2 regions of the Bacillus sp. SSR7 genome follow, and region 2 is predicted to be linked to the other one. Evidence: riboswitches for the same ligand, from Rfam matches in the RefSeq annotation. Region 2 holds a riboswitch; the other holds the start of a gene.
The links. Region 2 has a riboswitch for FMN ahead of ribD (bifunctional diaminohydroxyphosphoribosylaminopyrimidine deaminase/5-amino-6-(5-phosphoribosylamino)uracil reductase RibD). Riboswitches for the same ligand answer to the same signal wherever they lie in the genome.

Region 1 (4,218 bases), on a different contig from region 2:
ATAGTGCAAACCATGCAAATGGACTGGAAAAGCATACCCTTCCTCCCATGTATGTAACTGCATGTTACCTTTAGGTGTTAACAAATATGTATTTTCATGTATTTCTTGAATCAAATCTGCTTGCAACAACTTTGCAACTTCACGATCATATTCAGTTCTATTTAACGATTTATATATTCCAAACAAAAAAGAAATTCGGAACATATTTCCATCTTGTAACGTTTGCGAAGAACGTTTTCCCTTTAATAAATAATAAATAGAAGAAACGGTTCTTTCACCATTCAATTGTTTTAAACAATACAATACAGTATATTGTAGTTGCATTACCGCTTCCACCTTTCAATCTAACTTAATTGCTTTTGATATGATTGCGCCATCTACCGTTACTCATTAAACTTATCATATGGGCAATATATACTTGTATATATTATATTGTACCAAACGAAATAACATTTACGTATTTTGAAAATCTTATGACATAATGCAAAAATTAGTTGACACTCTAATTGATAAGGATTATCATTATAATTTTATGTTGAAAAGTTTTAAAAACCGTTTTACAATAAGGTTATAATTTTTATGGCGAGCTTTTCACATACATATTATCAGGAGGGAAAAAAGATGGCAAAATATACAATCGTTGATAAAGATACTTGTATTGCATGTGGTGCTTGTGGCGCTGCTGCACCAGACATTTATGACTATGATGATGAAGGTATTGCATTCGTAACATTAGACGATAACCAAGGTATCGTTGAAATTCCAGATGTATTACTTGAAGATATGATGGATGCATTCGAAGGTTGTCCAACTGACTCAATTAAAGTTGCTGACGAATCATTCGACGGCGATGCTTTAAAATTCGAATAGTCTTTTATTAACTTCAAAAAATACCCCTCATTCATTTGAGGGGTATTTTTTGTTTTCTATTGTCAGTCTCCTTAATAAAAAACCATTAGTAGTATATACTACTAATGGTTTTATTTTATATTTATGCATTTTTCATTTTTGCAAATACCCATACTTTCAGGCGTGAGAATAACGCTACAAATACAATTGTCACAACAATTCCTTTAATCAAATTAAATGGTAAGATTGCCGTTACAACCGTTGTTTTTATCGCTTCGCTAGACATAGCTGGTGAATTTAAAAACCAAGTGTAAGCTGGGAATATGATGATGTAATTTAACACACTCATAATGAGCGCCATTGTAATTGTCCCTAGCATTAATCCTGTCGTTAAACTCTTAACAGTACGATACTTCCTAAATAAGAAAGCTGCTGGTCCAATAAATAAACATCCTGCAATAAAGTTAGCAATTTCTCCAACTGGTACTCCCGTTAAACTCCCTTGAATCCCGTAATGTAAAATATTCTTTATCGCTTCTACAATAACCCCTGCAACTGGCCCGAAAATAATCGCAGCAATTAGAGCTGGCACATCACTAAAATCAATTTTTAAAAATGGCGGAAGCCCTGGGAACGGGAAATCCAACATCATCAGTAAATATGCAATACTACTTAGCATTGCTACACTCACCATCTGCACTACACTGTTTTTTTGTTTCATCTTTCTCTCTCCTTTTCCATCGATCATCTCATGGAAAGTGGAAAGGTTCTGCTATGCCTACTTTTTCATAGAACGAAAAAACCCTTTGTGTTTTACACAAAGGGAGAATTTAAGGCACATCAAACAGACGTTCAAATACCTATCTTTTTTGAACGCTTGAACCTCCATCTTCTCCCATCCAGACTGTACTGTCGGCTTTGGAATCACACCAAATCCTGCCTTAACGGCTCGCGGGCTTAGAACAAAATCACATATAGTTCATCACCGCCGGTCGGGATTTTCACCCTGCCCCGAAGATAGACCGATATTCTATTTTCTACTTCATTATACAACAACATGATCGTATTGTGAACAAAAAAATCGTAACTTATTAAAAATAAGTTATTAATTTTACATAACCAAGATTATTCATTATATTTTACAATACACCCCATATTTTTTAGTATTCGGCATTTCTCCTATGAATCCCCTAGTCATATATAATTAAAAGTGATAAGATGTTGAATTGTTAAGATAAGAACATTTTCTGGATTATGGAGGAAATGTCATGAAGAAAGAGAAGAGACACTCTATTCGAGAAACAATGAAAAAAAACTTAAGGAAAGAATACTTTTACTTAAAAAAAGAATTACTTTTCTACTGTCCAATTGATTTAGGCACATTCTCAAGCGAGACATACTATGCTGCTTTCGATGAAGACGGCATCAGTATTTATCAGTATGATAAAAAGACAGAAAGTAAATTAAAATTATGTGAGCGTCATCCATGGAAGAGTTGGAATAAAGTAAAGGTTGATCATTATTTGACAACTTCACAATTTATTTTTCAAGGTGAGCGAAACTGGATATTATCCCTTTTTCAAAAAGGAAAAGAAGCTCAAAAAATAATAGAAGAGCATACATCTTTACAAACTGAAGTTGTTTCCCGCTCTTTCTTAAAAAAACTTCCAGGCTTCCGTTCTAATGCACCATTGAATAAATACATCGGCAGCATTTGCTACACTGCACTCATTGCATTTTTATTAAAATGGATGATTCCATTTCAAGCACCACAAATCGCCCTGTACTCTATTTCAATTGGTTGTATGCTTCTTGGTTTACTTTGTTTGACAATTGGTTTAATTGAACCAACTATTGTACTATTTCGAACAAACGAAAAAACAAGAGCGAAAGTATTTTACTTATATAGCTACTTAGCTATTTCTGGATTTATATGTGTCTTTATTTTTTGGTAAAAAAGAGCTAGTTAAAACTAGCTCTTTTTTTACTTTACATATAATTGTTGATTTGGATAAATCAGCTCTTGTTGCAACCCATTTTTTTCTTGAATTTCCTTAACTGACATTCTAAATTTCCGCGCAATGCTAACTAGAGTGTCGCCTTTTTGGACGACGTATAACGATGAAGAAACTGCTTCATTTCTTTGTTCATGTAAAACAAGCAATGGATTCATCGCATTCTTTTTTGCCATCGTCCATCTTCCTTGATGAACTTCTAAATGTAAGTGTGCACCTCGGGATTCTCCTGTATTTCCTACTTCTCCAATTATTTCTCCTTTTGAAATATAATCCCCTTGAACTACATATCTCTTATTTAAATGTGCATACACAGCCTCATATTCTCCATGTTTAATAAAAACAACGTTTCCATAACTACTTGAATAATAAGACTTTGTTACCTTACCTTCTTGAATAGCTAACACAGGCGCGCCGATCGGTGCCGCTATATCTATACCGTAGTGTTTTCCGTGCCTTGTTCCAAAATAATCACTTATCTGTCCTTCAACAGGCCATGCCCATTGATTTCCCTCTGCGTACACATGTAATTGAGATAAAAATAGTACTGTCAATAACATGACGCCATATTTTAAAGCTTTCATATACATCCTCCGTTTTCTAATTACGACCATACCTTCTCTATTTTGGTATATTACAGAAAAAACTATACAAAAAAAGAAAGTGAATCACTCCACTTCCTTCTCTTTCTTATCACGAAAAACGATTGCACTGCGATTATACTCTACATCTTTTACTTGTAATCGAGCGTTTATTACTCTAGCTACTGCAAATAAATAATCAGATAATCTATTTACATACTTTAGAACGACTTCATTTATTTCTCCTTCCTTTTGCAGGGACACGATACATCGTTCTGCTCGCCTTACAACTGTACGTGCAATATGAATAGCAGCTGCCGACTCGCTTCCACCTGGTAAAATAAACCGTTCTAGCGGCGGTGCTTCTTCTATATACGAATCAATCCTACTTTCTAAGTTTTCGACCATTTCAATTTTTAGTTTATAAGGAATTTTCTCGCTTACTATCGCCAAGTCTCCCCCGCAATCAAATAGTTCATGTTGAATCGTTTCAAGTTCATTATAAATATCTCCGAAAGACCCGCCTTGTAGTTTAGTCATCGCATATCCAATATGAGAATTCGCCTCATCTATTGTGCCATATGCTTCAACTCGGATATTATCTTTATCCACTCTGCCGCCTATTACACTTGTTGTCCCTTTATCTCCTGTTTTTGTATATAATTTCATCGCTTTACGACACCCCTCTCACGATTCTTCATTCGACTAAGTTAGAAAAAAAGTTCTACTATTATTTATTTAATCGATTTTACAAAAAAATAAACAACAGTAGA
Region 2 (4,218 bases):
GAATTCCATTTACCGAAATGGCCTTTATTACCTTTAGCAAATGCTTTCTTAAAAGTGCGTGACGGTTATACAATTCGTGAAGTTTCACCAATCGATTGTATAAAAAACATTAATAATCCCGTCCTCTTTATTCATAGTAAAGATGATGATTATATTTTAGCTGATATGACGAAAGCACTCTATGAAGCAAAAGAAAACAATAAACAGCTTTATATTGCAGAACACGGCGCACACGCTTGCTCTTATAACGAAAATAAAGAAGAGTATGAAGCAGCCGTCGATCAATTTTTAAACACATATGTGAAAGAAACAAAAAACAGGCTTGCATAAGCCTGTTTTTTTATTGCGCTAAAACGTCTGTAACTTGTTCCATATTTTCAGAAATCCACTTTATTGCATCATCTAACATTGGAAATTCTGTCGTTTGAAATGTTACCTCATCTTGCAGTAACCAAACATCCTTTGACTCTTGTCCTACACCAGCAATGGACCAGTGTAACAAACTATATGGATGATTATCATTCAAAAATGATGCCCACGTGCGCTCATTTGCAATGTTTCGTAATGTATGTAATTGTTTATCCATCTCTCGTCACCTTACTCTAGTCAGTTATGAAAACTATTATAACACTCTCTTCTTTCTCAAACAAAGTGCTCTTTTTATATTGTCAAGCACTTCCCTTGATTATATGATGAAATTAAGCGTTTGGGAAGGAGGGATAGCGTTGGCTAAAGTACAAATTAAAGTAAATGATAATGGCTCTTTTCGCGTTACAGGGGACGTGGAATTAGTTGATTCACAAGGGAATGTATTCCCAGCAAAACCGGCATTTTCTTTATGCCGTTGTGGTTTATCAAAAAATATGCCTTATTGCGATGCTTCGCATAAAGGAAAATTTGAATCTGTTGTTAGAGCACCAGAGGCAGAATAATTTCACATGTGACATGCACATTTTTTTGTGCATGTTTTTTCTTTTGATCAACTCCATTACATCCCTTCTCCTTACAACATTTCTAATACTTCTGTCCTCATGCCAGCATACATATATTTTCACACAATTCTTCACATTCGAACATTTTTCACTAGCCTTTTTTCTTTTTTGTGCTATAATTTGAGCAAACAACATCCTTCGGGGTCGGGTGAAATTCCCAACCGGCGGTGATGAAGTGCAAACTTCTAAGTCCGTGACCCGTTTTCAACTCGAAAACGGTGGATCTAGTGGAACTCTAGGGCCGACAGTATAGTCTGGATGGGAGAAGGATATGTTTTCTAGTAATTTTATATAACGAATACACTTTTATTTCAGTATGCATATTTTTAAGTTTCATTTTGAATCTTTATATATGTTTTATTTTGTATACTTATGTTTCTATACTGGAATAAAAAGATACGACTAGCGTTTGAAAATTCGATATTTTGCTAGGTTTTTTCCTTATGCCAAAATATCAATCATCGCTAGGTTTCTTTCCTATACTTTCGTATTCGAACTATATTTCTAGAAATCACGTCTCCCAAACCCCAAGGATATAAAATCCTTGGGGTTTTTTGATTTTTTCAGGAGAGGTGAAGAGAATGACAGATCAAGAATATATGAGGATTGCCCTACAGTTAGCAGAAGGAACATCCGGACAAACAAGTCCAAATCCTATGGTTGGTGCTGTTGTTGTAAAAGATGGAAACATCGTCGGCATGGGAGCTCATTTGCGTGCTGGCGAAGAACACGCAGAAGTTTATGCTCTTCATATGGCTGGTGAAAAAGCAAAAGGAGCTACCGTTTATGTAACACTTGAACCGTGTAGCCATTTTGGAAAAACACCACCTTGCTGTGAATTGCTCATCAAAAAAGGAGTCAAACGGGTTGTAATTGCTACTCTTGATTGTAATCCGCTCGTTTCTGGAAATGGAAAAAGGAGATTAGAAGAAGCTGGCATCGAAGTAACGACTGGTGTTCTTGAAGCAGAAGCAATTTTATTAAATCGCTACTTTTTTCACTACATGAAAACGAAACGTCCATTTGTAACAATAAAAACAGCAATGAGCTTAGATGGAAAAACAGCAACTGTAACTGGTGAAAGTAAATGGATTACAGGTGAAGAAGCACGGGCTGATGTTCATCAATATCGTCATACACACGATGCAATTCTTGTTGGAGTGAATACAGTTATATCTGATAATCCGCATTTAACAACAAGAATTCCTAACGGAGGGCAAAATCCTATACGCATTATTTTAGATACCCATTTACGAACGCCACTATCTTCTCATGTCATAACAGATGGTTTAGCATCGACATGGATTTTTGTCGGTAATGGTGTAGATAAAAAGAAAATAGCTTCTTATGAATCTGAAAATATAGCTATATTCCAAATGAAAACGAAACAGATTGAAATACAAGATGTTTTACACCTACTCGGCGAAAAACAAATTCTTTCTCTTTTCGTCGAAGGTGGTCAAACAGTTCATGCAAGTTTCTTACAAACAAAGTATTTCAATGAAATTATAACTTATATAAGTCCAAAATTAATTGGCGGAAATGATGCCCCTACTTTATTTGGCGGTAATGGTTTTTCAACATTACAAGATGCATTTTCCTTGGAAATTCAAGAGATGAAACAAATTGGCGATGATATAAAAATTGTTGCGCATACCCGAAGTGAGGTGACGGAATGTTTACAGGAATTGTAGAAGAATTAGGAACGATTGCAAACATGCAACAAAGCGGCGAAGCGATGAAGTTAACGATTCATGCCAATAAAATTTTATCAGATGTTCACTTAGGTGATAGCATCGCGGTGAACGGTATTTGCTTAACTGTAACGAGTTTCACAACAACTTCATTCACAGTGGATGCAATGCCCGAAACGATGCAATCAACATCACTCCGCATGCTTAAACCGCAATGCAAAGTAAATTTAGAACGTGCAATGTCGGCAAATGGACGATTCGGTGGACATTTCGTTTCAGGACATATCGATGGCATCGGAACGATATTAAACAAAAAACAACACTATAATGCCGTCTATTACAAAATAGCTATTTCTGATGAATTGCTGCGCTATTGTTTGCATAAAGGGTCCGTTGCTGTTGATGGAACGAGTTTAACAATATTTGATATAGACGAATCTTCCATTACCATTTCACTCATCCCGCACACAGTAAGCGAATCTGTTATTGGGGAAAAGAACGCCGGTGACATCGTAAACATTGAGTGCGACATGATTGGTAAATATATCGAACGCTTTATTTCTAAACCAGTAAAACGAACAGGTTCAATGACCGAAAGCTTTTTACAAGAAAACGGATTTCTATAAGGGGGAAGCATGATGTTTCATCGTATTGAAGAAGCTCTAGAAGATTTAAAACAAGGAAAAGTCGTAATCGTATGTGATGATGAAAACCGTGAAAATGAAGGCGACTTTATCGCTTTAGCAGAGTATATTACGCCAGAAACAATTAACTTTATGATTACACATGGGCGCGGTCTCGTTTGTGTACCAATTACAGAAGGATACGCAGAACGTTTACAATTAGAACCAATGGTAGCTCATAATACAGATTCGCATCATACTGCATTTACAGTGAGCATTGATCATGTTTCTACAACAACTGGGATTAGCGCGCACGAACGTGCAACTACGATACAAGAATTATTAAATCCTGCATCAAAAGGTGCTGATTTCAGCCGTCCTGGACATATCTTTCCATTAATTGCGAAAGAAGGCGGTGTTCTGCGTCGTGCTGGTCATACAGAAGCTGCTGTCGATTTAGCACAGCTTTGCGGAGCAGAACCAGCTGGCGTCATTTGTGAAATTATTAATGAGGACGGTACGATGGCACGCGTACCTGATTTACTACAGTGCGCAAAACAATTTGATATAAAAATGATTACAATAGAAGATTTAATTGCTTATCGCCGCCACCATGAAACATTAGTGACGCGAGAAGTGGAAATTACATTACCTACAGATTTCGGTACTTTCCATGCGATTGGCTATTCTAATTCCTTAGATTCGAAAGAGCATATTGCACTCGTAAAAGGTGATATTTCAACAGGAGAGCCTGTGCTTGTACGCGTTCATTCAGAGTGCTTAACAGGAGATGTATTTGGCTCGTGCCGCTGCGATTGCGGACCACAACTCCATGCCGCCCTTGCTCAAATTGAGCGTGAAGGAAAGGGCGTTCTTCTTTATATGAGACAAGAAGGACGAGGCATTGGG

Region 1: another riboswitch for FMN. It lies ahead of AC0NJG_RS08490 (ECF transporter S component); the one in region 2 lies ahead of ribD (bifunctional diaminohydroxyphosphoribosylaminopyrimidine deaminase/5-amino-6-(5-phosphoribosylamino)uracil reductase RibD).

What each region holds. Positions count from the first base shown of each region.
Region 1 is NZ_JBVVXV010000003.1:228,308-232,525, forward strand. It holds gene AC0NJG_RS08480 (YpbB family protein) at 1-324, opposite strand, end outside; gene AC0NJG_RS08485 (ferredoxin) at 622-870, shown strand; gene AC0NJG_RS08490 (ECF transporter S component) at 992-1,570, opposite strand; FMN riboswitch at 1,733-1,872, opposite strand; gene AC0NJG_RS08495 (hypothetical protein) at 2,118-2,804, shown strand; gene AC0NJG_RS08500 (peptidoglycan DD-metalloendopeptidase family protein) at 2,834-3,448, opposite strand; gene AC0NJG_RS08505 (cob(I)yrinic acid a,c-diamide adenosyltransferase) at 3,533-4,114, opposite strand.
Region 2 is NZ_JBVVXV010000002.1:371,046-375,263, reverse strand. It holds gene AC0NJG_RS06020 (alpha/beta hydrolase) at 1-330, shown strand, start outside; gene AC0NJG_RS06015 (DUF2552 family protein) at 341-586, opposite strand; gene AC0NJG_RS06010 (CDGSH iron-sulfur domain-containing protein) at 726-932, shown strand; FMN riboswitch at 1,123-1,266, shown strand; gene ribD (bifunctional diaminohydroxyphosphoribosylaminopyrimidine deaminase/5-amino-6-(5-phosphoribosylamino)uracil reductase RibD) at 1,574-2,686, shown strand; gene ribE (riboflavin synthase subunit alpha) at 2,668-3,312, shown strand; gene ribBA (bifunctional 3,4-dihydroxy-2-butanone 4-phosphate synthase/GTP cyclohydrolase II) at 3,325-4,218, shown strand, end outside.